DNA from 2 places in the Paenibacillus sanfengchensis genome. Region 2 is predicted to be linked to the other one. Evidence: a T-box and tRNA genes for the amino acid it is inferred to sense, from the RefSeq annotation. Region 2 holds a T-box; the other holds one or more tRNA genes.
What was found. A T-box is a leader RNA that pairs with one kind of tRNA and senses whether it is charged. The one in region 2 lies ahead of trpS (tryptophan--tRNA ligase), so its partner is inferred to be a tRNA-Trp.
Positions count from the first base shown of each region.

Region 1 (15,527 bases), on a different contig from region 2:
ATTATACCCGGGTAAGTCCCAATACGCATGTCAATATGTCGCAATCTACCAATGACTGTTTTCCGACGGCTTCGCAAATCGCGGTACTTGGTTTAATGGAGGATCTATTAAGCGAGATGGAATCCATGTATGCGGTGTTTCATGCAAAGGCCGAGGAATTTGATTCCGTGATCAAAATGGGGCGGACTCACCTTCAAGATGCGGTACCGATCCGATTAGGCCAAGAGTTTGGGGCTTACGCCAGAGTGTTTTTCCGGGATATCGGGCGAATTAAACGCGCTAGGGAGCATTTGCTGACGATTAACATGGGGGCGACTGCGGTAGGTACGGGTCTCAACGCGGATCCGAGGTATATCGAGCGGGTAGTCGAAGCGCTGGGCAAGATTAGCGGTTTGCCGCTCCGCCTTACGGAGCACATGCCTGATGCGACTCAAAATACGGACAGATTCACGGAATTGTCCGCCGCGCTAAAAATCTGCATGCTGAACATGTCTAAAATCTGCAATGACTTGCGTCTCATGGCTTCGGGACCAAGCTCGGGTTTTGGCGAGATACATTTGCCGCCCCGTCAGCCGGGCTCCTCGATCATGCCCGGGAAAATAAACCCCGTGATGTGCGAGGTCATCAACCAGGTGGCATTTCAGGTCTTTGGTAACGATCTTACGATCTGCCTGGCCTCCGAAGCCGGCCAGTTGGAGCTGAACGTGATGGAGCCGGTGCTTGTTTACAATTTGCTGCAATCGCTGGAGATTATGAAAAACGCCTTTGGCGCATTTAAAACCCACTGCCTTGAGGGAATAACGGCCAACGAGGAACGCTGCAGCGGCTATGTGAATTCAAGCACCGGCCTGATTACCGCGCTGAATCCATATATCGGCTATGAGACATCGTCCCGAATTGTCAAGGAAGCGCTAAGAACGGGGAAAACGGTTCGCGAGCTGTTGCTCGCTCATCATTTGATCGATCAAAAACAGCTGGAAACTATCCTGGATCCCTATCGAATGACAAGTCCAGGGATAGCTGGGGAGAGAAAAAACGGAATAAGAAGTTGACATTTTGTGCGAAAAAATGTATATGTATATATAATACAACATATAACAACTTAACTATGGAGGCGAGATCATGAGCGTAGCAAATGTATTGACTACAGCGCAGGAGCAAGTGAATCAAATCATTGAGGCCTATAAAGAAAGAGAAATCCGCCGGGTATTTCTGGTGGCTTGCGGCGGATCCTCCGCCTTGATGTATCCGAGCAAATATTTCATTGACCGGGAATCGACCCAAATCACGGCGGAAGTTTACAACTCCAACGAATTTATTTACCGCAATCCCGCAACGCTGGGTTCCGATTCGCTGGTTATCCTTTGTTCCCACAAGGGAAAAACGCCGGAAACGACCGAAGCGGCCAAATTTGCCAAAGGAAAGGGAGCGCTCACCGTTTCGCTGATGTATGTCGAGACCGCTCCATTAGCCGAAGAGTCCGACTTTATTGTAAATTACAGCTGGGCGCCGCCGGGGGAATTGGATCCCCATCCGGAAATCGCCAACTATGCGGTATTGTATCGTTTGACGATGGGGCTGTTGGCTGTTAAGGAAGGAAACAAGAAATACGAGAAGCTGCTAAGCAGCTTGAACAACTTCGGTCAAGTGCTGAAGAAAGCGAAGGAGCAGTCTTTGGAGAACGCCAAAGCTTATGCCCAAGCCTTTAAAAACGAGTCCGTCATCTACACGATGGCAAGCGGAGTGAACTACGGAATAGCCTACTCCTTCGCGATCTGTATTCTGATGGAGATGCAGTGGAAACATTCCCATGCGATTCATGCCGGAGAATTCTTCCACGGACCGTTTGAAATTCTGGATAAGGACGTACCGTTTATTCTTCTGAAAGGGCTTGACGAAACCCGCCCGATGGAAGAAAGAGCGCATAAATTTCTTAAGGAGCATGGCAAGAAACTGTTGATTCTCGATGCCAAGGAATTCGACATGAGTGGAATCGATGAGGAATTGAAAGGATATCTTGCGCCGCTGCTGCTGAACTTTGTTCTTCGCGTTTACGCCGTCGAACTAGCGGCCGCAACCGGACACGCACTTGAAACGAGACGTTACATGTTCAAGGTTCCTTATTAATCCCGTACGCACATTGAAAATAGACAAGAAAAATACAAAAAATGGCTTCCGCTTGCGGAGGCCATTTTTTGTATCATCTTTCGACCTTTCGCCGAAGATTTGACTCAGTCCAGCTTGTTTTTATTAAAGGTACGCCTCATTCGGGTCGTCGCCCAGCTCTTCGAGGATCAAAAAGTCAAATCGGACCTCCAGTTCCTTGCCTTGGGGACTGCAGGCGTACAATCCGGCATAAACCGGGGCACCCGCAGGAAGATCCAAGTGAGCGACGCGGATTTGCGACCAATGCTCTCCATCCCAGGAATAATCGGCATAACTGTTTTGACCGATTTTGGAAATCCGGAAGAACATCTCGATTTCGCCGCCGGAGAGCGAAACGGATTGGGTCGACCAGTCCGAATATCCGCGGTTTGTCACCACCGCTCCGAGTTTTCCGGTCCCTTCCGATATGTACTCCACGGAGGTTTTGATCCATAGATCCTCCGAGAACCGGACCATTAACCCAGCCTGATCGTATCGCGATTTCGGCCGGGCGATGACTTTGGTCGTCATTCTGAAATTATTCTTAGTAGTCGCATATAAGAAATGACCGCTGTCCGCTTGAAAACCGTAGTGAGTCTTTTGCCAAAAGTCCGTGTTCTCCTCGGTATGCAATACAAGCTGGCTAAGTTCCGCATCAATAAACCAGCTTTGAGGCTCGCAATGCCAGGCGAGCCCCTCAGTTAATTGTTGTTTCCGGAAATGTTCGTCCAATAGTAAGGTATTTATCATATTAACTCGAACTGCCCCTTCTGGATTTGTAATAGCCGTGCCCCAGATTTCCGTGACGGTGATGATAGTCGGAGGAGGAGCCCCGGTGCCGGGAATACCCGTGGCTGCTGCTGTACTTTTTACCGTAGTGTTTCGCGGAGCTGCTGTTATGCCTTCGATGATGGCTATGAGAGGAGGAGTGCAAAAGCTTGTCGATCAATTTTCTTAGCATCTTCAACGTCCACCTTTCTTGTTCATAATAATATACTTTAACTTTATTCGGATATTATCACAGATGGAACGGCACCTTCAACTTTTGGTAGATCAGGGAATGTTCATCCAGGGGAGAACTTAAGTCTGCACAAATCTTCTTTAAGTAAAGAAAGGCTAGAATACGGCTGCCGAAGCTTCAGCAAGCGCTCCAGGATCGTTCGAAGTTCCTTGGAGAGGTCCAATTCTTCCCGCCAACTCCGGCCGCTCGTTCCTCCGGCTGCGGTATTGTCCGGTTCATAGGAGGAATAAAGCAAAAACAGCATAAAATGCCCGATGTCAACAAGATCGGCCTGGATTTCTGCGGCTTTGAATTGAGCGGGAGATTGGCGCTTTAAACGAAAACCCTTTCCGGGAGGGGGAACCCGGGGAGGGGGTTCTCCGATCCTTCGGGCCAGCCCAAAATCGATCAGATGCAGGCGGCCATCGTTCACGAGCACGTTCGGGATGCGGAGATCCAAGTGAACGATGCCTTTGCTGTGAATATGTTCCACCAGTTCAAGCAATTTTAGCGTATAACGGACGCAATCCTCTTCGGCCAGCCGCTGGCCTTGATCAAAAATCAAGTCTTCGAACGTATCGCCGCTCAAAAAAGACATGACCAAAAAGGTACCGTTCTTTGCTTTGAACAGGTCAAGGTATTCGGGAATTTGCGGGTGTCTAACGGTTCTCAGAATATCCGCTTCTCTTTCCAATAAACCCGTAGCCCCGAGGCCTTTGCTGGGCCTTGCCTGTTTTACGGCAACGAAGGATCCGCTGATCCGGTCTTTACATTTATATATTAAGCCATAGCTTCCTTCACCAATCAGCTCTTTAACGATATACCGCTCCGCCAGCTTAAGGTTTGCTTCCAAAGGATAATCCCGCCAGGCCATCACAAAAGAGTTTAAATATGAAAATAAGCGCAAGTCCGTTACTCACCTTCCGTTTCCGGGAGTATCACCCGGCGTCTTAAGTAAATTATAGCGTATAACCGCGGGAACCGGCGAATACCTAGACTTTAGTCCAGAAGAAAAAACAGTCCGGAGTCGGTTTTTCATAGGGGTTCGTGTATAATAATCTAGAATAACAACTTTAGATCCTAATCATTTAAATTTTCTATATACAAGCTGAGGGATAACATCGGATGAGCAAAGCGGGAACCCATCAAGCGGAGGCTTGGTACAGGCGGGCCGAGGATAAGGCCGCTCAATATTTTTCGAGACTGCGGGTACAAGTAGAAGAAAAGACCTTTATCCCTGCGCTAATCGAGGATTTTCAGAAGTGGAAAAGGAAGCATGTCCGGACCGGTTCGATGCTGTCCTTTTTTTCACGTGTAAAGAAGCAGCCGGATTCGACAGATTTTCATAGATATATCACTTGGCTGAACTATACCGGAAAACTGGACAGCTATCTGGAACGCAGCATTTCCTATATCTACTTGCGGGATTTGGGAAAAGATCTGAACTCCGATCGGACGAAAGTTAAGGTCAACCGTTTCATCGACGACATGAAGAAGCTGCTTATCGATCCTTCCGAAGCAAAAAAGGGGCGCCAACCGGAATTTATCAGTCTGGCGGCGTTCTACCGGTGGGCTCAAAAGGAAGGCGTAGAAAATGCGGCCATTTGGGTGATCAACAAAATCAAAGGCGTCTCTCCCCGAATCCCCAAAGAGATGAACGCTGAGGAAGCGGAGCGTAAATTGATTAAAATCATCGTTGGCGTCGTCATGCACGCCCTGGATGAAATGGACGAGGTGAAAATTCCTCCTGAAGAACGCTCCCGGAGATTGGATGAGGCCATCCGGCTCGGTTATTTTTACGGGCTAACCTATCCTTTTATCGATGATCTGCTGGATTCCGGGGCATTGCTGGACGAGGATAAAGAACGGTATTCCGCGATCCTGCGCACCACATTGTCCAGCGGTGTCGTGCCGGAACTCGGGGAGTGGACCGGCAATAACCCCGAATTGGTTCGTTTTGTTCATGCCGAGCTTGGGGAGGCTTATGAGTATATCAAAAATTATCAACGTCAGGAGACGCGGGATATTTTTTATGAACACTCTTACGTATTCTTTCATTCCCAGGACGTAGACAGGCTCAAGGATTTAACCGAACCGGGTTATAGCAATGAAGATCTGTATTTGCCCATCATCATCAAAGCCGCTTCCTCCCGGCTGATCGTCCGCTCCGTTCTTAGCGCCCCGAAGGATGAAGGCTTTGATCAGCGGGTGTTTTATTATGGATTGTACAATCAGTTGGCCGATGATTTTGCTGACATGTTCGACGATTTGCGGGACGGAGCGGTTACCCCTTACACCTATTATCTAACCTATCGCCATGAACGGCCCGATTTAATCAACCCGTTTGAATTATATTGGACCGTCATATCTCATCTGATACACCACGTTTATCAATCGGACCCGTTAACGTGCGAGGTCATTCTGGATCGGGCGATCAATGGCTTAAAACGATATCAAAAACGGGTCGGTCAGAAGAAATATAACGAAATCATGGAGATCTTCGCCGCCGGAATGCCGGAATTGAACCGTCTCGTTCAGTTCATGGTCCGAAAAGCGGAGGATGTGGACTTTTTTGATAAGTTGCTGCGTGATCAATTGCTCCTTACAATGAGAACCAGTAACAGGGAGAAGGAAGATTTCCACACTACGATTCAAACAGCGCGCAGGCAAATCAACGAATGGTTGAAGATCCCGAAACCTGAATCTTTGGCGGATGCCAACGGACTGCTGATCGATACGGCCAACTACAGTCTGGAGGGCAGCGGCAAGCGAATCCGGCCCGTACTCTCATGGGTCATGGGGGTAAAAGAATACGGTCTTGACGCTTCCGCCTTAACGCCTTTATTTAGAGCGCTGGAATATATGCACACGGCATCGTTGATATTTGACGATCTTCCCTCGCAAGACAATTCGACTACGCGGCGGGGGAGACCGACGCTTCATCAGGTACACAACAGTGCGATCGCTGAATTGACGGGGATTTACCTTATTCAGAAAGCGATAGAAGAGCAGGCATCTTTGGAGGGCTTTGATCATAAAACCGTACTCCGACTATTGCGGTATTTATCCCGGAAGGCCGGGGAAATCTGTATGGGCCAAGCGATGGATTTGAATTCGAAGGGAAAAGTACTGGCTTTGGAGGAATTAAACACGCTTTGTTTTTATAAAACGGGCATTGCTTTTGAAGTTTCGCTCGTCGCCCCCGCCATGCTTGCACAGGTAAAAGAACCTGAAATCGCATTGTTGAAAAAGGTAGCCTATCATGCGGGAATCTCCTTTCAAATCAAAGACGATTTGCTCGATGGAGAAGGAGATCTTGAATTGCTGGGCAAGCCCACCGGCAAAGATGTGGAAAACAATAACTCCACCTTTGTAACGATTCTGGGACGGGACGGGGCCAGCCAGGCGATGTGGGAGCATTACTGCCTTGCCATGGAAGCGGTGAAGGAACTTCCGCTGAAGACCGGTTTTTTAAAGCACTTGTTGAATTATATCATCGTTCGGGATAATTAGGCTCGACACGAAGAGACGCGAATGAATTTTAGAAAGCGGCCGGGCCGGGAGGCCCGGCTGCGCTTCTCCCGGTTAACGGCGCTGCGTGAAGAGATGGAAGGTAACTCCGAAGCGGTCTTTAACCATGCCGTAAGCCGGGCTGAAATGAACTTGCTGCAAAGGAAAGACGATCTTCCCGCCTTGCGTCAAGGCGTCGAAGAAGTGTCGGGTCGTCACGGCATCCGGTGTTGTAATGCATACTTGGACGGTTTCGTTGTGCTCTGCGGATTTGTCGGTTTCCAGGGAATCAGCCACAAAAAGGTCGGCATCCCCGATTTTTAACACGGAATGGGCTAAACGGTTTCTGAATTCGGCGGGAAGGGGATTTGCGGAGGCGTCCGGCGCTTCCCCATAAGTTTGCTTAAACAACGTCTTGGCTCCCAGAGCCGTTTCATAAAACCGGATGGCTTCCTCGGCTTGGCCGTTTAGCATAATGAAGGGGGTGACTTGAAAAGACACGATAAATCAGCTCCTCGAATAGTGGATATTAACCCGGCTCCTTTTTTCGGATCAGGTTTGTTATCAGTATATCTCCTAATAGTGACAGCTCCTGTCATAGTCCGATGAATATGCGAAAAAAATTGACATTCTCAATAGTGGTAACTATAATGGTTACAACAGGAGGGTGGTTTCCTTGAAACAACTTAGCACGCGTTTTTCTATAGCGGTGCATACCCTTTCCCTAATTGTCGTAAGTCCCGTGGACTGTACAGGAGATTTTATCGCCGGCAGCGTGAATACGAATCCTGTGGTCATCCGCAGAATTATGGGCATGTTAAAAAAGGCGGGGCTTGTGGATGTCCGTCCGGGAGTAGGAGGAGCGGCATTGCTAAGGGGACCGGATCAGATCACGCTCCTTGATATATATCGTGCCGTCAATGTGACGGAAGAGAACCGGCTTTTTCGAATTCATGAGAATTCCAATATTCAATGTCCAGTGGGCCGGAATATCGAGAAAGTGCTGCAAGAGGAGTTGACCGAGGCCCAAACCGCGATGGAGCAAAGGTTGGCACAAACGACGTTGGATCAATTGATCCATAAATTCAACTGAAAATAAGCCTCTTAATGAGGCCTTATTTTATAGATTTGTTGTAACTTACATAGTTATAACAAGAGATATTACAACAATTTATTGGAGGAATGAAATATGAAGATGTTAGTTACAGGCGCCACAGGAAAGCTGGGCAAGAAAGTGGTGGAACATCTGCTGAAGACCGTACCCGCCAATCAGTTGGCCGTTAGCGTCCGGAACCCGGAGAAGGCGGAGAACTTGCGGGCCTTGGGTGTGGACGTCCGTCAAGGCGATTTTGATCTTCCCGAAAGTCTGGATTCGGCTTTTGCGGGAGTGGACCGCATCCTGATCATTTCCGCGGACGGGGACAATGAAACCCGAATCCGTCAGCATGCGAACGCCGTTGAAGCCGCCGTCCGGGCGAAGGTGGGATTCATTGCCTACACCAGTTTGGCGAATGCTCAGGACAGCAAGCTCTTCCTTGCTCCTACACACAAAGAGACGGAGAAAGCCATAATGAAAACGGGGATTCCATACTCTTTTTTACGCAACAATTGGTATTTGGAGAATGAAATGTCGAGCATTCAAGGGGTTTTCGCGGGGGCGCCATGGGTGACTTCGGCGGGTCAAGGTAAAGTCGGATGGGCTTCGCAACAGGATTACGCGGAAGCCGCGGCAGCGGTATTGTCCGGAGAAGGCCATGAAAATACGATCTATGAGCTATCCGGCAAACTGCTCACGCAAGAAGAATTGGCATCGGTGATCGGCGAGGTGCTGGGAAAAGAAGTTCCCGTGCAACAAGTAGATGATGAGACGTATGCGGATATCATGAAACATGCCGGTGTTCCCGACTTCGTCATCCCAATGTTGGTCAGCATTCAACAGGGCATTCGGGAAGGAGATTTGGAGATCCGGAGCGACGATTTCGAGAAAGTGCTTCGCCGGCCGCTAACACCACTGAATGATGTCCTCGGCCAGCTGGTCCGCGAATTGTCCTGATCTGACGGGGTATTTATTGAGCCGCTGCGGCGGACACGGTTGTAAGATAAAGCTGCAAGAAAATCATTTCTTGCAGCTCTTTATTTTTGACAATAATGCCTATCCGGCAGGAAGTAAGAGGGAACCATGGAAGGATGCCCTTGCTTATGGTAGACTTAGATCAAATTTTTGGATTTTATCAGTGTAGAGAATGAAACCAAGGAGTTGAATTCAACTGAAAAACCATGAAAGCGTCATCTTTGAGTCCTCGTCGACTTCCCCTTTAGAGAACCGGATTGCCAGCGTGTTTGTTCATGTTACGGATTTACGGAAATCCGCGGAATGGTACAGCCGTTTGTTAGGCCTTCCGGTTGTGGAGGAGCGGCTTAACGGAGGACCCGTGTATTGGTTTGATTTTGAGGGAACTCACCTGATCCTCGATTCGAATACGGCAAACCGGCAGAATCCAAAGTGGGATGAAGGCATGAGGCCTAGGATGATGTTCAAAACCTCAAATTTGGAGGAAGCTTACCGTTATGTCCAGGAGAAGGGAGAGATCATCCTCGAGCCTGAATATCACGGGACGATGGCCTATTTCAATTTCCGCGACGCCGAAGGCAATGCGCAGATGGTTTGCTGGACCGCTTCTTCGGCCGAGGACATTGAGCTCATGGCGCAAAGCCCGATTTTGCCGAAAATAGGCGGGGTGTTTGTGGACGTGAAGCATATCCCGGAAACGGCACGCTGGTATTCCGATCTGCTGGGCGTCCCGTATGATGCTTCCGCGGCAGGCGGAGCGATATACTCGGTTCCCATGGCTGATGGCGCCGCACTTTTGCTTGATCGGAACCGCTTTATGGATGGCGGTGCAATCACGGAGCTTTTATATTTCGAAACGGAACACTTTGATGCGGCGCTGGAATATATCGCGCGTCAGGGGTTTCAACTGGCGGGGGAGCCCGACTATTTTCCCGATTTGAAGGAAGCGGCCCTGCTGGATCCCGACGGTCATCGCATTATAGTGGCTCAGATAATGAGCTAGGAGGAGAGGGGATCACCGTTTTTATATTTTTTGCTTGACAAAAAACGGGCTCTTGCTTTAATCTGATGAAAATTATGGAAGCTTCGCAGGAAAGGATGTGAACTAGGATGAAAACACGGATGTTTTTCGTTGAAATTCCAAACTTGGAACAGTGGTCCCTTTATGAGGAGAGCCGCTTATTTCTTCGTGCCCTGAATAGATCTTCATCCTCTTCACGCGGAGTGTTCGAAATATCCTCCTGTACTCGTACAGGGACTGCGTAGGCATTCAAAAATATGTCTATATGTTTTGGATATAAGGCCGCTGAGGAAACTCGGCGGCTTTTTTGTATCTATGTTATCGAAAAAAAGTAAAAAAAGGGTTGACATCCAAAAAAACACTGTGATATTATCGAATCAGCAAAACGGTAAAACGTTAAAGCGATAATGTGTGAAAGTGAAACGGGTAACGAAAGTACGACAAATCTACGAAGAAAGGAAGGGATAGGTTATGAAACAGCAGTTAAAATCTCATTACGTCGAGACTATTTTCAATCAGATGCATCCGTCCAATCAAGATTGGCGCGAATGCGAAGTTAGCGAGTTATTGGCCGGCCTGTATGAGGCCTATCTCGAGCCGATCAAGAGTAGCTTTTACGTACCGCGTTTAGTCCGTATCATCCTGAAAAGAGGAGGAACGGTACTGACGTGATTGTGAATTGCGGACCGTTCTGAATCCAGATCCGTAGATCCATAGCTTTGTACGTAAAAGGCTGCTTGCACCTTCGCAAGTGGTCCATTTGTGCTTGCCTTCGTCAGCTCATGAAGTTGAATGAGGCCGGTTCAATGGAACGCTTGGAAGGGGAGTAGTCTTTTTTTGATCCCTATGAGGGAACGTGTGTACCGGTTAATTTCCCAATACTGCCTCTTAGCCAAGCCGGTAAGGCAGCGGCCTTTGAAGCCGCGACCCCAGGTTCGAGCCCTGGAGAGGCAGCCATGCGGTTGTGATGGAATGGCAGACATGCGGGTCTTAAAAACCCGTGAAGCGTTAGCTTCGGTTGTGGGTTCAAGTCCCACCGGCCGCACCAAAAGTACATAACATACGGTTCGCAAAGTGTGAGTCGGTCACTTGTCCGGGTTAGTTATGGTGGTCGAACGAAACACAAGCTGTAAAAAATCAGCGGGAGATAAGCCCGCTCCAAGCCAGGATTTACCGTAGTCCAACAACACAGTTTTACATGGCGTGGTGGTGAAATTGGAGAACACACCGGCCTTTCACGCCGGGATTTGCGGGTTCGAGCCCCGTCCACGTCATATTTCTCCAAATAGGGGTCCATGTCCTCGGCGGCGAGTCTGCCTCCAAAGCAGACTGAGGTGGGTTCGATGCCCACGGCCCCTGCCAATTCTTAATAAGTGCCGATGGGTGAGTGGTTGAAACCGCCAGACTGTAAATCTGGTCCGTGAAAAGAGCGCTGGTTCGAATCCGGCTCGGCACATTTCCGTTCACTTGGCGGCCATAATAACATAAGTATAAAAAACCAACATTGCCGCTCGTTGGGCAAAAATTCGGTCCCGTTCCAGGAACCAAAATCCAAAGCGAAAGGAAGAAGCCAGCCTTGCAGTACAGGTGAATCCCATGAAAAGAAAAATACGACAATACCCATTCATTCATGAAACGACCTTCCGGAATACGACGGAGCAGAATCTGGAATTTAACGACGTGCTGAATCGGATTTCCCGGTTCATGACAGCCGATCCGAGAGGCGTATATGATCTCGTGATCACGACCGACGCACAGACGCATCCGGGACACACCAAATTTGTCACCTACATTGTAGTGTACCGTGTCGGAAGGGGAGCTTGGTTATGCAGCCGTCAGGTAATCTTGCCCCGGGAAATCTATTCTGTCCAGGAGAAATTGTCATTGGAAACCTCCTTCAGTCAGGAAATTGCTGCGCAGTTTGGTTATGAAGAACGAGCCGTCCTCGAAAATATAATCTTGCCGCATATGGAACAAGGCGCGGATATCCGGTTCATCGTAGATATTGACGGCGGCAGCGAACCCAAGAATAAAACCGCTGCCTATTTAGCTGAAATGGTGGGTCGCATTGAAGCGATGGGGTTGATCGCGAGGGTTAAACCGGAGTCGGTAATGGTAAGCATCGCGGACCGCGAAACCAAAAAGCCGTATCCCTTCAAGGTTGTTTAGATTTGAGAACCGCGGCGGTATACAAACTTGAGGCGGAGGCCACGAAATTAGCCATCGCCTCTTTTTTATTGCAATTTTTTCCCCGACCCCGGATGATGGAATTAATAGCTTGTGGAGGGATGGAATATGGAAATCGTCAGGCTGCAGGAAAAGGATATCCGGACAGCGCTCGAGCTGGTATGGTGCGTATTCGAGGAATTCGAAGCTCCGGAGTCTACCGACGAGGGGGTAGAGGCTTTTAAAAAGGTCATCTCATACGAGAATGTGATAGATGGGTTTAGAGAAGAGGAGCTCCACTTTTGGGGGAGTAAGGAAAAAGGGGATTGGACTGGCGTTATAGCCACTTTGGGAGAGAATCATTTATTCTTGCTCTTTGTTAAACGAGAGTACCACCGGCAAGGGATGGCCAACCGGTTGTTCCGCACCGTGGAGGAACGATGCCGAAGCTTCCCTGGTATACAACGGATTACGGTCAATTCTTCGCGCTATGCGGTTCCTTTTTATCGCCGTCTTGGTTTTACGGAGACCGGGATCGAGAGGACGGTCAACGGAATCAGATTTACGCCGATGGAGTTTAGGTTTTAAATTTGGAAATCTGTTACCTGCCATACAAAATCCAAAAAAAGACCGTGCTAAGATGTTCCTCGCGGCAACGCAAACGAAAACTATGAGGAACAGGAGTTGGTTAGGAGTTGAAAAAGGAAATTGCCATACCCGCAAGAAGTCGATGGACCGCGACAGCCCTGGCGTTCTTGATGCTGTTTAGCAGCTTTTTCGCCGCAGAACCGCAAGCGGCCCTGGCGAAAACGGAGGTGACCGCGACGGCGACCGGCGAGAGCGGGGAAGTCCAGCCGGGATCAAGCACGACGATTCAGGTCCATATCACTTCCTCGGAGTCGACCGCTCTAATGCTTGATTTGGGGATCTACGACGCATCCCTGAAGCGGGTCGACCGAATCATTATCGATCCGGTTCACGTCGTGGCCGGTGAAACGAAGACGGTACCGGTCGTCTGGAACATTCCCGCCACATTGGCCCGGGGCGATTATATTGTCAGCTTCGGCGTCTTCGGTTCGGGTTGGAGTTCGAACGTGGATGCGTGGTTCGCCGGAGCGGCGCAACTAAAGGTTGGAGGCGGCGGCACAGGGCCGGTATCGCTCCCGGCGCCAACCGGATTGACGGCCGAACCGCAACAAGCCGCCATCGCTCTGCAGTGGAATTCCGTTACCGGAGCGACGTATTATGAATTGGAAGCGGATGGAGCCGTACTTACTTTAGGTGCGGTTACAAACTACCGGCATACGGGTTTGGAGCCGGATACGCAGCATGGTTACCGCATTCGGGCGAGGAATGCCGAAACGGCCAGCGAGTGGAGCCCGCTTGTAACGGCACGGACACTGTCCGATGTAACTACTCCGGCATCCGACATCAAGGTGGAGGTATCTTCGGATCCATCGGATCCATCCACTTCCATGTTGGGTCCGAATTTTACAGTTACGAATACGGGAAGTCGGCCGATAAAACTGGGTGACCTGAAAGTCCGGTATTATTTTACGGTGGATGACGAAGATATTCCATTGAACATCGGTTTTTGGAGCACGGTGGCAAAAGAAAGCGTGGTTCCGCGCTTTATTACGATGCCGATCCCTTCGGCAAAAGCCGACACGTATTTGGAGCTCGGTTTTAAACCGGAAGCCGGCAATTTGAGCCCGGGCGGATCGGTGATCATCGGGTCGTGGATCTATAAAAAAGATTACCCTAAGTTCGATCAAAGCAATGATTACTCGTTTACAGGCTCGAAAAATTCAATGGTAACGGCAAAAGTGCCCGCCTATTTGAATGACAAGAGAGTGTGGGGCGAAGAACCGGAACCGCTGGATATGCCTTCTTCTCCGACCGGGATCGAAGCAAGTCCTACGGATACGGCGATAACGCTCTCTTGGCAGCCGGTGGATAGAGCGGTTTCCTATGTGGTTAAAGCGGATGGAATCCCGCACGAGGTAGAGGGAACCTCCTTCACTCATGAATGGTTGAGAACGGGAAGCCGCCACACGTACAAAGTGAAGACGAAAACGGCAACACAAGAAAGCGCCTGGAGCGGCCTCGTCACAGTCAAAACGACGGGAGAGCAAGCCATAGCGGCACCCGTGAACATCCGTGCTACCAAAACGGATACATCCATCAAATTGACTTGGGGAGCTCCACCGGACGCGGAAATCACGGGTTATGACATCGAAGTGGACGGTCAAGTATCGGATAATGGTCTCGAGACGTCCTATGCGCACGAAAATCTTGAACCGGGCTCTGCGCATACCTACCGGGTCCGTGCCAAGGAAAACGCTACACTTGGCGCTTGGACCGATCTGCTGACGCAGAACACGACACGGACGCCAACGGGACCGTTCGACGTACGGATCGACGTGGACACGTCGAAGGACCGCGCACCGATCAGTCCCTACATTTACGGCACGAATGACGATTTGACGAACACGGAGAAATGGACCTCCCGCCGTGTCGGCGGGAACCGTTTAACCACCTATAACTGGGAGAACAACGCTTCAAACTCAGGCCACGATGAAAATTATCACAGCGATTACTACGTTGCTCACTACTACGGCGGTGTGCCGTGGAGCGCGAAACCGACGGAGCCGGGGATCGGCATCAGCGGCTTCCACCAAAAATCGCTGCAATACGGTGCATACACGCTCGCTTCATTGCAGATCGCCGGTTATGCGGCGAAGGATGCGGACGGATATGTGCGTGAAGGCGAACAGGCGCCTTCTGCGAGATGGGTTGAAGTGAAGCCGGAAAAAGGCGCACCCTTTGACGTGACCCCGAATCTGAATGACAATGCGGTATATATGGATGAGATGGTGAACTACCTGGTGAAAAAGCACGGGGACGCTTCGGCCAAAACGGGAATTCGCGGATACGAGCTCGATAACGAGCCGGGATTGTGGGTCGATAACCACAAGTATATACATCCTGGACCGGCGGGTGCGGAAGAGGTCTTGAACAAGGGCTTGTCGGCGGCCAAAGCCGTCAAGAAGGTGGATCCGCATGCTGAAATTTTCGGTCCGGCTACCTTTGGCTTCGACGATATGTACAGCATGCAAGCGGCCCCGGATTGGCCGCAGGTGCAAGGCAACTATGACTGGTATCTTGATTATTATCTCGACAAATTCCGGGTGGAACGCGAAAAGCCGGGCGGCAAGCGCCTGCTCGACGTATTGGATATCCATTGGTATCCGGAGACCTCTGCGGGAGGACACCGTATTCAGGAGCTGGAATCCAACAACGTCCTGGAGACAAACCTGGCCCGCATGCAAGCCCCGCGTCAGCTGTGGGATCCGAGCTATTCCGAGTCGAACAGCCGCTTCTTCCTGTTTCACAGTCAGTTTTTTCCGCTGATTCCGAAATTGCGGCAATCGATCGATACGTACTATCCCGGCACGAAGCTCGCCTTTACGGAATATAATTATGGCGCGGAAAACAACGTATACGGCGGGATCGCCCAGGCGGATGTGTTGGGGATCTACGGCAAGTATGGCGTGTACATGGCTCATTTTTGGCGAATGACGGGCGGGGTGGAACCTTCCGCGTATATCACT
Region 1 covers NZ_JBAGJC010000007.1:285,107-300,633, reverse strand. The annotation lists gene aspA (aspartate ammonia-lyase) at 1-1,052, shown strand, start outside; gene V4U84_RS17260 (SIS domain-containing protein) at 1,141-2,127, shown strand; gene V4U84_RS17255 (DUF1349 domain-containing protein) at 2,251-2,895, opposite strand; gene V4U84_RS17250 (hypothetical protein) at 2,897-3,106, opposite strand; gene V4U84_RS17245 (serine/threonine protein kinase) at 3,210-3,998, opposite strand; gene V4U84_RS17240 (polyprenyl synthetase family protein) at 4,271-6,658, shown strand; gene V4U84_RS17235 (VOC family protein) at 6,731-7,156, opposite strand; gene V4U84_RS17230 (Rrf2 family transcriptional regulator) at 7,332-7,748, shown strand; gene V4U84_RS17225 (SDR family oxidoreductase) at 7,845-8,708, shown strand; gene V4U84_RS17220 (VOC family protein) at 8,992-9,729, shown strand; gene V4U84_RS17215 (hypothetical protein) at 10,219-10,419, shown strand; tRNA gene V4U84_RS17210 (tRNA-Gln) at 10,630-10,704, shown strand; tRNA gene V4U84_RS17205 (tRNA-Leu) at 10,706-10,795, shown strand; tRNA gene V4U84_RS17200 (tRNA-Glu) at 10,948-11,021, shown strand; tRNA gene V4U84_RS17195 (tRNA-Trp) at 11,035-11,109, shown strand; tRNA gene V4U84_RS17190 (tRNA-Tyr) at 11,121-11,203, shown strand; gene V4U84_RS17185 (ribonuclease H-like YkuK family protein) at 11,344-11,916, shown strand; gene V4U84_RS17180 (GNAT family N-acetyltransferase) at 12,043-12,501, shown strand; gene V4U84_RS17175 (glycoside hydrolase family 44 protein) at 12,609-15,527, shown strand, end outside.
Region 1: it has a tRNA-Trp gene. The T-box ahead of trpS (tryptophan--tRNA ligase) is inferred to sense a tRNA for this amino acid. The anticodon was not compared.

Region 2 (15,527 bases):
ATTGGCTATAGTAGCTACATATTGGGCAAGCTGCATTGCCGTATATTTACCTTGCTGTCCGAAGGAAGCGAGAGCCAACCGGGTCAGTGGTGTTTCCGTTTTATTAAAGTACTCAAGCTTTCCTAGATACTCATTAGGTAAATCCACGCCGGTAGAAACTCCCAATCCAAACTCCTTCATGTGCTTATCCCATACGTCAATTCCTTTGGCTCCGTACTTGTTATACAACTTCTCGCCAACCATATCCACCATAAAGGCATTGGAAGAATGACGGATCGCTTCCGCTGGGTCCAGTGACCCATAAACATGCCCACCTGAGTTGCGAACCCGGGAGGAATCATTTTTGCCAAAATAGGCTACTCCACGGTCAGAATATGTGGTGCTCGTAGTAAATAAATTTTCATTCAGTCCAACTAGTACCGATAATGGCTTTACTGTCGAGCCCAATAATACCGTGGATTCAAAATTATGACCGGAACGTCCTGAACTATATGGAGTAACCGTGCCATTTTGATAATTCGAGCTTATTTTATTCCATTCCTCTTTCGGAACACTACCACTTTGCCAAAGGTTTGTATCATAATCCGGCATACTGGCCATAGCCACCACATTGCCGGTGTCCACTTCCATCGCTACCGCATAGCCTGTATTTGCATAAGGATGTGTCTTTCCCGATACGGCATTACGGTGTACCCAGTTGATTTGGTCCATAATCGCTTGCTCGGTCACCAATTGTATATTTTTATTTATTGAAGTATGAAGATCATATCCTTTGACGGGCGGAGTCACCTCCGGAATCCCGTTCGCCATATTACGCGGATCTATGGGGATGCTCTTAAAACCGTTTTTACCGCGCAATTCAGCCTGATAATAAAGTTCCAGTCCATCGTACCCCACATTTTCTGTTTCGGTATAGTGCAAGGAAGGATCTTTTTCTTCCTGGGCTCTAATCTGCTTATAGAACTCAAGATTCGTTGATGCATTGGAATACTTGCGGATGTATCCTATTGCCTGAACCGCAACCGTATCTTTATCATAATGTCGAATGTTTTCTTCCACGACCTCAATTCCCGGGAATTGATCCTTGCGTTCGAGAAAGTATGCCACTTCCTTCGGCTTAAGATCCATTTTGATCCGCCGAGGCGTAAAACCTCCATTTTGCCGGTAATCCAGGTCCATCGCCTCAATAATATCTTCCTTGGTCATTTTCTCCGTCTTCGGATCACCGTACTTATCGAAGACTTCTTTAAGCTTGTCGACCAAAGCCATGGCTTCCGGACGGTTCTTCTCACCGCTTTTTTTGCTGTAATCCTTCTGCAACGTAATATACAGCGATTGCACCGGCGTGGAATACGCCAGCTTCTCGCCGCCGGCTGCATAGATCGTTCCCCGGGTAGGCGGCAGAGGCACGTCTTTAATCCGCATGGCGGTTTCCTGCTTGGACAAGGTGGGTCCTTCGACAAACTGCAGGATCGCCAGGCGAACGATAATCACGGTAAAAATGGCAAACGCGCTGAAGAAAAACAAATTCAAGCGGATATTAAAATGACGCTGCATCACAGCTTCTTGTTCGCGCGGATCGTCAGAGTACACACTTTTCATTTCCGTTTCCCCTCTTTACCCCTTTTGATTCTTAAAACTCCGTACTCTTATATTAGCATAACGAAAAAGGGCATGGCGAAGTTACAGCGTTTCCCAGCTTTTAGACGAGCTTGTCGGGAATATGCGTCTCCTCAAAAGCGGGCGGATTAAACCAATCCCCGCTGCTCGCCCAAGTGGCGTCGAGCGGAATCCATTTCTTCTGCTCTTTCAGATATACCTCGTTCCACGCATGCGGGCCGTACCCGCCGCGGCCGTCATAACCCAGCCCGGTAACCACTTTGACATCCAGCCCTTGCGAACGGGCCATCACCGCATACAACCGGGAATAGTCGATACATACCCCCCGCTTGGTGTCGAAGGTCTTCTGCGGCGTCTGCTCGCGCCAATGGCCATTGTCCTCATAGTCCCGGACCTTCTCGTAATCATAAGTCACGCGCGATCCGACCCAATCGTACAGCAGGCGCGCCTTTTCCTCATCGTTTCCGGCCCCTTTGGTAATTTCCGCCGCCGCCAGTTCAATATCCTGAGGGATATTGGCATCGATGACCTCGTATCTCTGCTGAAGAATGCCGTTCAGTTCTTCCTCGACACTGCGGGTGAAAACGGGCAGCTTCTCCTTGATCAAATTGCCCGACAGCGGTTCGATGACCGTACGCGCCCCATGCTGGTAAACCGGGGAAGCCTGTACATACCGGCTAAACCCGCTGTCCGGGAACAGCGTTACGGCAATAAACAAGACGGCGATCACCATTAAACACCGGGCCGCACCGATCACTGCGCCGATTCCTGCACCCGCAAGACGGCTGAGCAGGGAGGCCGGACGCTCCCCGCCGAAGACGAGCCGCCCCAAAAACGAGCTGCCCTTGCCTCCCAGCGCAAACGCCGAAGCAAGCCCCAGCACCGTGCGGATGAGCCAATAACTGATCATGAACAACACCGCAAAACGCATCAGCGAAAAATCCCGTACAGCCGTCAGCAGCGTAAAATAGACCTGCTCCCATCGGGATAAGTCCCGCGCGGGCAGCTTGATGCCGGCCAGCCATTCTTGTACGATCGGCGACAGCCAGACCGTAAGGGGGATCGAAGCCAGCAAGCCGAGCACCGACAGTATGCCCCCGCTGAGCAGCGACACCAGCCTGCCCGCGCTGCGCGAGGCCCCCCGCAGCAAGCCCTGCGTTATGGAAAACAGCAGGATGACCAACAACAAAGCGGAAACCAGATTCAAATCGAACAAGCTCTGCAGCCAACTCTCCGTCATCGTCACCCTCCATTCTCGATGTCTTTATTATTAAGGGGTGTTTTGTTTCGCTTGCTGAATAAACGCCTCCAGCGTATCGCTCACTTTCCACTCGCCCAAAGAAACGCCATGGAACATGACCTTGACTTTCCCGTCGCCCTCTTTCCCGCTAACTTCCAGGTTGGGGGTTTTGATGGTGAACGTACCGTCCGGGTTCCGCGTCATCTTCGCATCGGCCGCTTCCTTCTTCATCATATTCATCGCTTCACTGCGACTGATCTCCACCGCCTGATCCTTCACTGTCGTGATGGCGTCCCCGATATCCTTCAGTGAAATTCCGCTATAGATGATGACAAAAGCCGCAATGACAAGCACCAGCGCCCATTTAACAAGCGTCTTCACAAAATTCAAAATCAGGAACAGCACGACCAGCGCAACTACGATCACCAGCCAGTTCTGCTTTAAAAACTCCGTCCATACTTCTAAATTCAAATCAAACATCAGCTATACACTCCTACCATCCGTTTTCGTCACATACTGTACATCATTCATGTTCATCATTCATGCACTTTCCCCATTATACATGATGGCCCAGGGCGGTGTCAGCTTAACCCTTTTTACGGGGGATTGGCCGAATAATCGGGCATGCAAAAACCAATCCACGGTAATAAGTTCGTCCCTTAAAACGTACAAGTAGAGCATAAAGACTTTCCCAGGGGAGGCAAGGTAATGAAGATCGCAGCGTTTTGGCTTTATTTTTTTATGTTCCTAGCTTTCTTTGACCTTCACGCCCAGTATCCGATCCTGACGCCATTTGCGCTCTCGATCGGAGCCGCCCCCGCCTTTATCGGCTGGATGATGGGAGTTTACGCCCTGACGCATCTGCCCGGAAATCTGCTGGCGGGGCAGGGTGTGGACCGGCACGGCAGCAAAGGATACATGGTTTTCAGCCTATTGGGGGCGGGGATCATCCTGCTGATGCAGGCGCATGTCACCGAGCCATGGCAGCTGCTGGTGCTTCGCTCCATCAGCGGATTCGTGCTCGCTTTCTTGTCCCCGGCGTGCCTGGCGATGCTGGCTTCTCTCGGCAAAAACGCCGTTCAGCAAGGAAAACTGATGGCCGGCCACGGAGTCATGCATACGCTCGCCTCCGTCGTTTCGCCTGCGGCCGGGGCATTTCTTGTCGCGAATACAGGCTACACGCTCACATTTCAGTCGTTGGGCTGGCTTTTGATCGCAACCGGCATCATCGCCATCTTTACGATTCACGAGCCGAGAAGAGCCATCCCGGGTGCCTCCGGTCCCGGCCAGGCTACCCAGGCCCAAATCCCTGTCAAACTCAATGTCATCCCGCTCAGATACTATATCCTCCCGCTGGCGGTGTCCTGTTCGCAAGGGATTTTGTTTTTTGAGCTTCCCCTCCAGGCTGGAGGAACTTCCGGTATTTTGCATACCGGGCTGTATTTCTCCCTGATCAGCTTGGGTGCGCTCACAACGCTGTCGATGCTCTTTCTTAACCGCTATTCCCCTTACCTTCGGGCGATAGCGGGAATTTTGGGCATCGCCCTTTCCTTTTTCGCGTTGGCGGCACTGGAATTCATCCCCCTACCCGTCTCGCTCTTTGCGCTCGGGATGGCCAAGGGGGTCACCTTTCCGGCCATCGCTTCCGTCTTTATCGACCTTAGCGGCGGGAAACGGCTCGGGACCGTCTTCTCCTTGCAATCGATCGCGATGTCGATCGGCTCCTTTATCGGCCCGATTTCGGCCGGGATGATTCATGGCGTCTACTCGCCTTACTTCCTGGCATTTCTGCTGCTGATGATTGCCCTGCTCTTCGCCCCGCAGCGGAGACCCATAGAAACCTCCGCCCCGCCGGCACAAATCGGCACACACCGCCTCTAAACGCGAGGCAAGGACTATTTTCCGGCTTTGGGCAACAGTACAGGGCCATAGGTTTCCTCCCCACATAGGATATCGTGTAGAAACTACTTAGCGACCTAGAGAGCGGGGTGAACCTATGGGCCACATCGATCCTTGCGGGTCGGGGCCGGCTGTTGGAGGCATATGGACCTCGACCGGAACCATTCTCGTATTGTATATTTTGCTGGTGATTGTCTTGCGCTCCCCCTTTTTTTACTGCTAAAGCGCCTCAACCAAGGTCCGCCCGAAAGGCGGACTTTTTACTTTTCCCGGGAAATATGTCGTAATCCCGTTTTGCATGAATCCCTCTCGGGGGTATACACTACATATAAAGAGTATTTCTAAACACAGCTTCCATGCGCAAAAAGTTGGAGTGATGACGTTGTCCATCTGTATTATCGTTGAAGGCAAAAATGACCGCAGCAAGCTGCGGCGGCTTTTGAGCGAAGATGTGCGGATTTATTGCACATTCGGCACCCTGAACACCCTTAAGCTGGAGGCGCTGCGCAAAAAGATAAAGGATGACGAAGTTTATCTGTTCATGGATAACGACTCTTCCGGCAAAAAGATCCGCGGCGTTCTGAGGGATATCTTCCCGGACGCGGAGCAAATTTACACCCGCCGCGGTTATGCCGGAGTTGAGGGGACTCCCGACGAATATGTCATCGCCCAATTGGAAAAGGCCGGCCTGGAAGAATACATCCTGTATCCCCCGGCCAGCCCTTACTAGAAGCCGACATCCCGATCCTTTACTCTTTGGCCAGATCCGCCACGCCTTGAGCAATTTCGGCCGCGGTGGCTTCAGGACGGTAGATTTCCCGCAGGTTGCCGTCCCGGTCGACCAATCCGATCAGGTCCATATGGACAAAATTGCCGTCCTGGTCTTTATTGATTAGAATCTTAAATGAATTCATGGCGAGATCGATCGTCTTCTGCTGGTCTCCCCGCAGGAAGTACCAACCGGAGTAATCCGCTTTGAATTTGTCCCCGAAAGCTTTGATATTCTCCAGCGAATCTCTCTCAGGGTCAAAGGTGATGGAGACGATGGAGGCGTCCTTGCCGAACAGCCCCTTCTCCTTCAACTCATCCTGCACCTGACTGAGCCGGAAAGTGGTTATAGGGCACACGTCGGGGCAATTGGCGAAGAAAAAGTAGAACAGTCTTACCTTGCCATTGGTGTCTTCCAGCGTGACGGTCTTCCCGTCGACATTTTCCATGCTGAAGTTTTCCACCGGCCGGATGACCGGAAGCTTTGGCTTGGCGAATGCTTCCCAAAGGAGATATCCCGCCAGAACGATGCAAATCGCCAATAGAATCCAGGTCCATTTGTACTTCTTCAACAGGGTCATATCCGATCCTCCATTATAGCCGCACCGTATCCAAAATCATCACAATCAAGGCGATGGTCAGGTAATTTACCGAGAAAAGAAACACTTTCTTGGCCCAAATTTCATTGGCGCCTTCCTCTTTGGAGGAAATGCCCTTCAGCGCCATCAGCAGCCAAGCGGCGGACAAAGCTACCCCGATCACCAAAAACCATAATCCGGTGTAATCGAATACATACATCAAGATCGGGATCGGAATCAGCAATACCAAGTAAGGAATCATCTGCAGCTTCGTTCTCGGAATCCCTTTGACGACGGGAAGAAGCGGGAATCCCGCAGCCCGGTACTCCTCGACCCGGCGAATGCCCAATGCCCAAAAATGCGGCGGCTGCCACAAAAAAAGCAAGGCGAAGATCAGCAACGCGCCCAAATTCACGGTTCCGGTAGCGGCCACATAGCCGATCAATGGCGGCATCGCCCCGGAGATCGCGCCGATCGATGTGCTCCAGGTGGATGTACGTTTAAGCCATAAGGTATAAATAATAACGTAGACAAACATCCCCACGAGCCCGAAGGCCCCGGCCAAAAGACCGGAACAGGAGAATAATACCGCGGCTCCGATGACCCCTAAAATCACGGCGTACCAGAGAACGGTTCTCGGCGACAATTTTCCGATTGGGAGAGCGCGGTTTTTCGTCCGTGCCATTTTGGTATCCAAATCCCGGTCGAAATAGTTGTTAAACACGCAGGATGACGCCATGATCAAAACGGTTCCGACCAACGTCAAAACCAACTTTAAATAGTCCAATTGCCACTGCGATGCAAGCCAAAACCCGGCAAACACCGCGATCAGGTTGGAGCGCAGAATTCCCGGCTTGGTCAGCGCAACAAAATCTTTCCATGTTGCCGCTTCTCCGGGTGGCGTATTGCTCACAGACAGCGCCGCAGAATCCGCAGGTGCATGGTAACTGATTTGTTTATCCACTTGAAATTATGCCTCCTATAATTGAGATAGAGGTAAATATATATAAAAATTCATTAAAAATTCCGCAATTTCTTCCCTACGCTATAAACTTTATCATATCAAAATGCGAAAGTGTTTGACAATCGTTTGATCTTTGGGTGAATTTATGACAATTCGGTGACGCACAAAAAAATCCGGACAGATATCTGCCCGGATGATTTCCGTTACTTCATTATTCCGCCAAAAAACCCATTAGCTCCTGCACATCTCGCAGCGTCTTCTCCGCCATCTCCGCGGCCCGTTCGGCGCCTTGACGCAAAATGCTCCGTATCTCGCCGGATTCGCGAATGTCCCGATAGCGCTGCTGGATCGGTTCGAGCGTGCCGACGACCACCTCGGCCAAATCCTTTTTGAACGGTCCGTACATTTGCCCCTCGTAACGCAGCTCGACTTCCGGGATGCTCAAGCCGGAACATTGGCTGTAAATCGAAATGAGATTGCTGACCTCCGGCTTTTCCGCCGGATTGAATTTCACTTCCCGGCCGGAATCCGTCGTCGCCCGGCTGATCTTCTTGCGAATCACGTCCGGCTCATCCAGCATTCCAATATAGCTGCCCGCGTTCGGATTGCTCTTGCTCATTTTTTTCGACGCGTCGTCCAGCGACATGATCCGGGCCCCCACCTTGGGAATGTATGGTTCCGGAATCGTAAAGTAGTCGCCGTACCGGTGATTGAATCGGCCGGCCAAATCCCGGGTCAACTCCAGATGCTGCTTCTGATCCTCGCCTACGGGAATCAGATCCGCATTATATATGAGGATATCCGCGGCCATCAAAGACGGGTAGACGAACAAGCCAGCCCCTACGGAATCCTTCCCTTCCGATTTATCTTTAAACTGGGTCATTCGCTCCAGTTCCCCCATATAGGTGAGCGTCGTCAGCAACCATCCCAACTGGGCGTGTTGGCGCACGTGGGATTGCATGTACACGTTCGCTTTATTCGGATCAATCCCCGCCGCCAAATATAAAGCGGCTACCGATTCGGATTGCTCCCGCAAATCGGCCGGGTCTTGCGGAACAGTGATGGCATGGAGATCCACCACCATAAAGTTGCAGTCATATTCATCCTGCAAGGTGACAAAATTTTTCAACGCTCCGATATAATTGCCCAATGTCAATTTGCCGCTGGGCTGAATGCCGGAAAGCACTCTTTTCTTCATAATCAACCAACCTCCGTTATACATTGAAATAAAAACCTTCTCATCGTCGGCTTGCGTGGGTACGGACGCAAAAAAGCCCCACATCCGCAAGGGACGTGAGACCGTGGTGCCACCCTAATTCGCCGAAAATGTCACAAAACATTTCGCGGCCTTTCGATTCCGTAACGTGGAACAAACGGCCGGCATACTGGGAAAGTCCATTCAACGTTCTGCACGGCACTCAAGGGGCCATTCGGTACGGCATTTCCTCCGGTTCGCATCAACCACCGGCTTTCTGAAGGAAGCAAAACCTTACCTACTTGTCCCTGTCATCGCATTTACAATATTCACGCTTTGATATAAGATCATCATAATGCCCGGCAAAGTGCCATGTCAAATCCATTTTTCGTCCCAAAGAAAAAGTGTTATGATTAGTCTAGGCTTAGGGATACGATTATTATGTGGGAAAAGGAGCAACGATATGAAAAAAGTGACCAAAGGGCAATGGAACGGTTACGATACGTATATCTTACATAGCCGTGAACTTGAAGTCACACTGCTACCCCGACTCGGCAATAATGTCATTCGCATCTGGGACCACATCCAGCAGCGCGATGTGCTGCGTGGTCCGGAAGAAAGCGATCTTGATTTCTATTTGCAAAAACCATATCACTTCGGAATTCCGCTGCTGATTCCGCCCGGCCGTATCCGCCGTGGGCGGTTTACGTATGCCGGCGAGGAATTCCAATTTGACCGTAACACCGCAAACGACAACCATATCCACGGATTGCACCGTACGCAGGCTTGGCGTGTGAGCGATATCGACGAGGACGATGAAGGCTGCGCAATTACTACCGAATTCATCACCAGCGATGATGCGAACTGGATGAGACAGTTCCCCGTCCCGCTCAAGCTGGAAATGACGCTCCGGCTTCAGGGCTCCTCTTTAAAACAAACGTTTAAAGTAAGCCATCTGGGCGATCGGCCCGCCCCTTTCGGTTTGGGGCTGCACACCTGGTTTCTGCTGGACGGCGAGCCGGAACGGTGGAAGCTCACGCTCCCGGTATCGGGACTTTATACTTCGGATCAGGAATTAATTCCAACCGGAGAGACCGTTCAACTCGGCGAGCTCGAAGCGCTGAATGAAGGGTTGAATCTGAAAGGGACTAATTTCGACACTATGCTGCGCATTGGCGGCAAGCCGGTGGAAGCCGATTTAATCCGCAGTGACGGATACGGCCTCCGTTATTCCGCCGATCCTGAATATTTCAAGCATTGGGTTCTTTATACCAAAGGTGAAGCGGACCAATTTCTTTGCATTGAACCCTACACCTGGCTGCCGGATGCTCCGAATTCCGGTCTTTCCCCTTCCGAAACCGGATTGATCGATCTCCAACCGGGGGGACATCTTGAGTTAAACGTTCAACTGGATATGATCTATCCTACCGAAGAAGCTTAATATTGGGCTTTGAGCCGCCTCGTGATCTTCATGAGCGGCTCTTTTTGTTGTTTAAAGGAGAAATGCAATAATTTCCACTGCTCTAGTTTAGAGGTTTGCCGCATATTTTACGCTCCGAAAACCATACTAACATCACAAAGCCCGAAGGAGGTGACAAACATGGCACAAGGACGCGGCGGCAGCCGTAACAACCTTATCGTTCCTCAAGCAACTGCTGCTTTGCAACAATTGAAATTTGAGGCAGCTCAAGAATTGGGCGTGACGATCCCGCAAGACGGTTACTATGGAAACTACACTTCCCGTGAAACCGGTTCCCTTGGGGGTTACATCACCAAACGTCTGGTACAATTGGCAGAGCAGCAATTGTCGGGTCGTTCGAACCTGTAATCCGTAAATTTCCCTAGTGACCTATAGGGAGACAGGCGATCTGCCATAAGCAGGTCGCCTGTAGTGTTTTTTATGAAGACAAATCAGAGCGCTTATCTTGATATGTACCCGTGGCATTCTTGCGCGGATAACGCTGAATCATAAGATTAGCCATGTTGTAATTGGATTCCAGAACGGCGTCCACAACCACGGTATCCTGCTTAAGCGCAAAATCGTAGCTGATTTCGCCATGAGTCCAGTACTTTTTGTACTTCAAAGCTTCGATCGCCATCGTCCGGAAAGCTTGCCATTGGCTGGCCGAGAGTCCCTTGTCCTCCTCGGTCAATTTGCCGTTCCGACCCGCAATCGGATTATGCCGGATCCCGAATTTGCCGATGACGTTATTGCGAATTTGGATGAATACGGTCCCCGATGTCATTCCCCCCAACTCGGTCTCCAGTTCTTTAAAAACAAGATCCATCTGTCTAGCGAGTGAAAGCTGATCGGTGTTCAGCATATTCACCCTCCCTTCCTATAAAATTGCCTATTTAGTAATAGGACTTATGTCTCATTATATGTCATTCTTATGTATCGTTCAACAATAAACAACATATTTGGTTAAATATTGCTTGTTTATTGAATTCCGGTCCATCTCAATAAACGGGACGCTATCTTCAATACATCAAAGCGTGTGGTCAGCAACTTTTCGCCCATTTTACCATTGAGCATTTTAACAAGCCTGTCTTTTTGCCCGGTATCCAGCCTCTCGTATAACTTTCGTATAACCATTGAATTGTCATAAGACGCATGAATCGCCCGGGTCGCTTCTATGTAAGGGGTGCCGCCGCATAGATCTTCAGCCGCATAAATGCCCGACAAAATGGCGGGAAATTGTCCAAAACCAAACAACGGCATCACGCTGTCCAGGCAATTCCCGGTAAAAAAGGTGTTTCCGACTCTGGCTCTGCGGCACTGTCCCACCTTGTAGCCGTTGACTTCAAATTGATCCGTAACCTGCAGGTCCTGACCCAGATCCGTACAAACCCGGTCGAAAAACAACGCCCACTTCTCTTTCAATTCCAAACCATCATCATTAACCCCCTCGCGAAACGCAATGACAATATTGGCCAGTTTTTCGGTAAAAGGGAGTAGATAGCCGTATCCTTTAGGCGCAAAGCGGTCATCCAGCCAACTTATGACCCGATACCGCGAAAATTCTCCTTCTACGGTAGCGCCTTTTAAGGTAGCGGTAAAATCCGTCCTGAAATTGTGAACGGCCGCTGTGTAGGAAGGATCCCCGGTGGCTACCACCACATGGGTAAACTCCTTTAAGAGGTGCTCGTATGACTGCTCCGCATGAAAATGAATCTTCGACTTCACTTGCCGCGCCAACTGGTTTTCCCACGCGTCCTCCTGTCTGCCCCGATGATTGCAGAAGCCCAAGTTCCCCGTAAGCACGGCTTTTTCGTTGGCCGACCGAATCACAAATTCACTGATGTTCGAGGAGGGTTGGAGATAAATTTGATACCGGTCCGCCAAAAAAGCGATTTCGTCACGTATCGGCCGTGAAAAAACCGAAATCAGCGCTTCCATATTCGCAAAGCGATCTCCCGGGCAACTGCGCTTTTCAAACACCGTCGGAGATACGCCCATTTGCTCCAGCCGGATGGCGCAAGCCAGCCCGGACAACCCCGCCCCCATAACCGCCACCTTCATTGTATCGGCTCCGCTCCTTTGTTATGTTTAATGCCCAGTTCCTAGAATTCCCCTTGTCCAGCCGGTCTACACCTAAGCAAAGAGGACCGGCGTCATAGCACCGGTCCTCTTTGTGAATTGCAATGTTGTCACTCATTCCTTCGTTGCTTTATCCTCGTATACCACAACGGATTGGGATTCCGCCTCCCATTTCACTACAGCCCCGAGCGCCTCGCTTACAAAACGCGCAGGCACCAGCGTGCTGCCCGAGACAACTTGGGCAGGAACGTCAAGGGTTTGCTTTTTACCATTCACTGTAGCATTTTTCGAACCAACGACGAGCTTAACCGTAACCCCGTCCTTCGTTACCGTAATCGTTTGATCTTTCGGGCTCCAGATCACATCCGCCTTGAGCGACTCGGCGATCACTCTGAACGGCACGAGCGTGTTTCCGCTGCTCACAACCGGATTCACGCTGGATGCCGGCTCTTCACCGTTTACATAAAGCTTGACGCCCCGTTTACCCAACTTCTTATAAAATTTGCCGAGCTTTTTGTAGGAATCCAGGTTCGTCAAATCGGCCAAAATCGCTTCCTTCTGGACATAAACCGCATCGGTCACGCTGCCTTGACGATCCAGAAGGTCCGCCGCTTCGGACAAGGCGTCTTCCGCTTTAACGATTTTTTCCAACTTGGCTTTCATTTCATCGTTGAGCTGCGCTTCATACTTCGTCAGCAAAAGATCGGCGAGTACCGCCCCCGCGGGCTTGTCCTTGACGTTTTCTATCGCGCGAAGAAGTCCTTTGTAACCTTGGGGACCTTTGTTTTTGTATGTATCATCCGTAACCGAGGTCTTTTCGCCGGCTTTTTCCTTATCTTTACCCTTGTCTTCTTTATCTTTTCCTTGTTCCTTATCTTTCCCTTTGGATTTCTCTTCGGACGGAGTTACTGCTTCTTTCTTAGCTTTGCCCTCGGCACCCATTTCCGGCTTCTCCGGCTTGCCATCCTGTTTCGATTCCGCCTTGCTTGGCTCCGCGGCCGTCGTCTCCTTGTCCGGCCCCTTGCCGTTTCCCGACTTGGCTGAAGCGGCCCCGGCACTAACCAGACTGATTGCCAAAACACAGGAGAGTGCAACTAACCATTTTCTTGTCATACTGTCTGCCTCCTTATATGGGATATTCATCATCCTATATATCGGAAGACAGGAATCGGAACTTCAGAGCCAATTCCTTACAGTACAGTGAACCGGCGGACCTTATTACCCTGTTGCGGGACGAGAAATCGGGGATTGGCCCCGCTTTTATTCAAAATAAGACCCTAAAACGCCGCTATTTCACACCACTCAGCCAAATGCGACAAAATAGCGCCGCAAAATACCCCTATTCATCCGCACGGCAAAGGAAGTGGCCGCTGAGGCCGAATGAACGGGGGGAGACGAGAACACCGTTCATTCGACAGAAAGGACAAAGGCCGCCCCCGTCATCTCTTAAAAATGACATGGGGACGGCCTTTTTAAATAAACCGCAGACCTATTCGGTCAGCTTCAGGAACAGCTTGACGTCTTCAACCACAACATTGACGGCTTCCCGCCAGAAGTCCGGCTGCGTCAAATCAACGTTCAAATGTTTGGCCGCCAGTTCCTCCACCGTCATCCGTCCGGTATCCATCAGCAGCGCGTCATATTTATCGGCAAAGCCTTCCCCTTCGCGCGAAGCCAGGGCGTAAATGCCCGTGCTGAACAAATAACCGAACGTGTACGGATAATTATAGAATGGGACGTCCGTGATATAGAAATGCAGTTTGGACGCCCAGAAATGCGGGTGGTACTTGCCTAAAGCGTCCATATACGCTTCACGCTGCGCCTCTTCCATCAATTTACACAGCTGCTCCGGCTCCAGCAGCCCTTGCTTCCGTTTCTCATAGAAACGCGTTTCGAACAGGAAGCGGGCATGAATATTCATAAAGAAGGTAACGCCGTTGTTGATTTTGTCCGCCAGCAAAGCGATTTTTTCTTTTTCGCCCGCCGCATTCTTCACCAACGCATCGCCAACGATCATTTCCGCGAACGTCGAGGCGGTTTCGGCCACATTCATCGCGTACTCCTGGTTGAATTGCGGAAGCTCATCCATCAAATACTGATGGTAGGCATGCCCGAGTTCATGAGCCAATGTCGCCATATTCGATACGGTACCTCCGAAGGTCATAAAGATGCGCGTCTCCTGGCTAACCGGCAAAGAGGTGCAGAACCCGCCGGGCCGCTTTCCAGGACGATCCTCCGCTTCCACCCACCGCCGGTTAAACGCCTCGACCGAGAAATCCGCCAGCTTCGGACTGAATTTCCGGAATTGCTTCACGATTTCCGCCGCCGCTTCATCGTAAGTGATTTTGCCGGTCACCTCGCCCAGAGGCGCCTCCACATCGGTCCAGTTCAAGCGTTCCACGCCGAGCAGCTTCGCTTTCCGTTCCAGATAAGAGACGAGAACCGGCTTCGCCTCCTGAATAACCCGCCACATCGTATCCAGCGTCTCCCGGGACATGCGGTTGATATCCAGCGGTTCCTTCAGAATATCGTCCCAGCCGCGTTTCTCATACATCTTCAGACGGAAGCCCGCCAACCGGTTCAACGTATCCGCGCAGTAATCGGCAACCTGGCTCCAGGCCTCTTCCCACTTGTCAAATGTGGTCTCGCGGACATCGCGGTCCGGATCATCCAGCTTGTTGGCAGCCTGGCCCACGGACAGGAGCGCGCTTTCCCCGTGATCGTCCGTAAACGGTACGCCGACTTTGGCGACGATCGTATCGTAGTGTTGCCCCCAGCCGTGATAGCCGTCAACCGCCAATTCGGCCGCCAGGCTTTCCAGCTCCGGAGCAAGCTTCTCCCGGGCCGCTTGCCGCTTCTCGGAAAGAACGAACGAGATCGGAGAGATTTCCGTCCGCTCCATCCAAACGTTCCATACCGGATCTTCCGTCATCCGCAGCACGCTTTGAAACTGGGTCATCGCGTTTTCATACGCCGCCCGCAGGCCGGTGACTTTGGCGGCCAGTTGAACGGCTTTCTTGTCATGCTGATCCTGCGCGGCCAAACAGCCGACAAAGCTGTCCGCTTCCGTAATACGCGCGCTGGCGCTCTGCAGCCCCTCGATCACCTCGTCAAAAGTCCGGGTTTCCTCTACATTAGCCGGTGGGATCATGCTTATCAGCCGGTCATGCAAAGTCTTCAAGTCCTCGCCCAATTGATGGAGAAAACGCTGAAACTCCGCGGAAGACGATCCTCCCGGAAAAATGGAGTCAAGCTCCCATGTCGGATTAACCGGATTCTTCAATGGTTCCATAAATCTCGCCCTTTCCTCCCGCCTTATTGATGCGGGGTGGATTAAAAGTGTATAACTATAAGTACAAGTTCGCCCTGATCCAAGTTATTTATTAATGCAATAGGGTAAAAATCTCAAGGAGGTATTTCCATGAAGCCGCTGCAAATTTCACCGGAGACCGCGGTCAAACTGGCCGCCGAGCTCAAGGTCCCGATCGAGCATCTGATGCACATGCCCCAACATATACTACTGCAAAAAATCGCGGAGCTGGCGAAGCGGGACGCCGAAACGAATAAAAACAACGACCCGGGTCAACCGACATGATCCCTTTCGAAAAAACGCTGCCATACGACATTGTGATGGGGGATGTCTATGTACATGAGTGTCCATACTGCAGCAGCAGTAATGTCCTGCTTCCCATCAAGCCCAAGGATATTCTTCATGTCCGCGA
Region 2 covers NZ_JBAGJC010000010.1:110,163-125,689, forward strand. The annotation lists gene V4U84_RS19795 (peptidoglycan D,D-transpeptidase FtsI family protein) at 1-1,602, opposite strand, end outside; gene V4U84_RS19800 (transglutaminase domain-containing protein) at 1,703-2,860, opposite strand; gene V4U84_RS19805 (hypothetical protein) at 2,891-3,331, opposite strand; gene V4U84_RS19810 (MFS transporter) at 3,569-4,741, shown strand; gene V4U84_RS19815 (toprim domain-containing protein) at 5,142-5,489, shown strand; gene V4U84_RS19820 (SCO family protein) at 5,509-6,108, opposite strand; gene cyoE (heme o synthase) at 6,122-7,069, opposite strand; gene trpS (tryptophan--tRNA ligase) at 7,281-8,267, opposite strand; T-box leader at 8,354-8,588, opposite strand; gene V4U84_RS19835 (aldose 1-epimerase) at 8,728-9,705, shown strand; gene V4U84_RS19840 (alpha/beta-type small acid-soluble spore protein) at 9,865-10,092, shown strand; gene V4U84_RS19845 (O-methyltransferase) at 10,163-10,588, opposite strand; gene V4U84_RS19850 (NAD(P)/FAD-dependent oxidoreductase) at 10,705-11,787, opposite strand; gene V4U84_RS19855 (copper amine oxidase N-terminal domain-containing protein) at 11,920-12,918, opposite strand; gene V4U84_RS19860 (M3 family oligoendopeptidase) at 13,295-15,097, opposite strand; gene V4U84_RS19865 (YycC family protein) at 15,227-15,400, shown strand; gene V4U84_RS19870 (hypothetical protein) at 15,397-15,527, shown strand, end outside.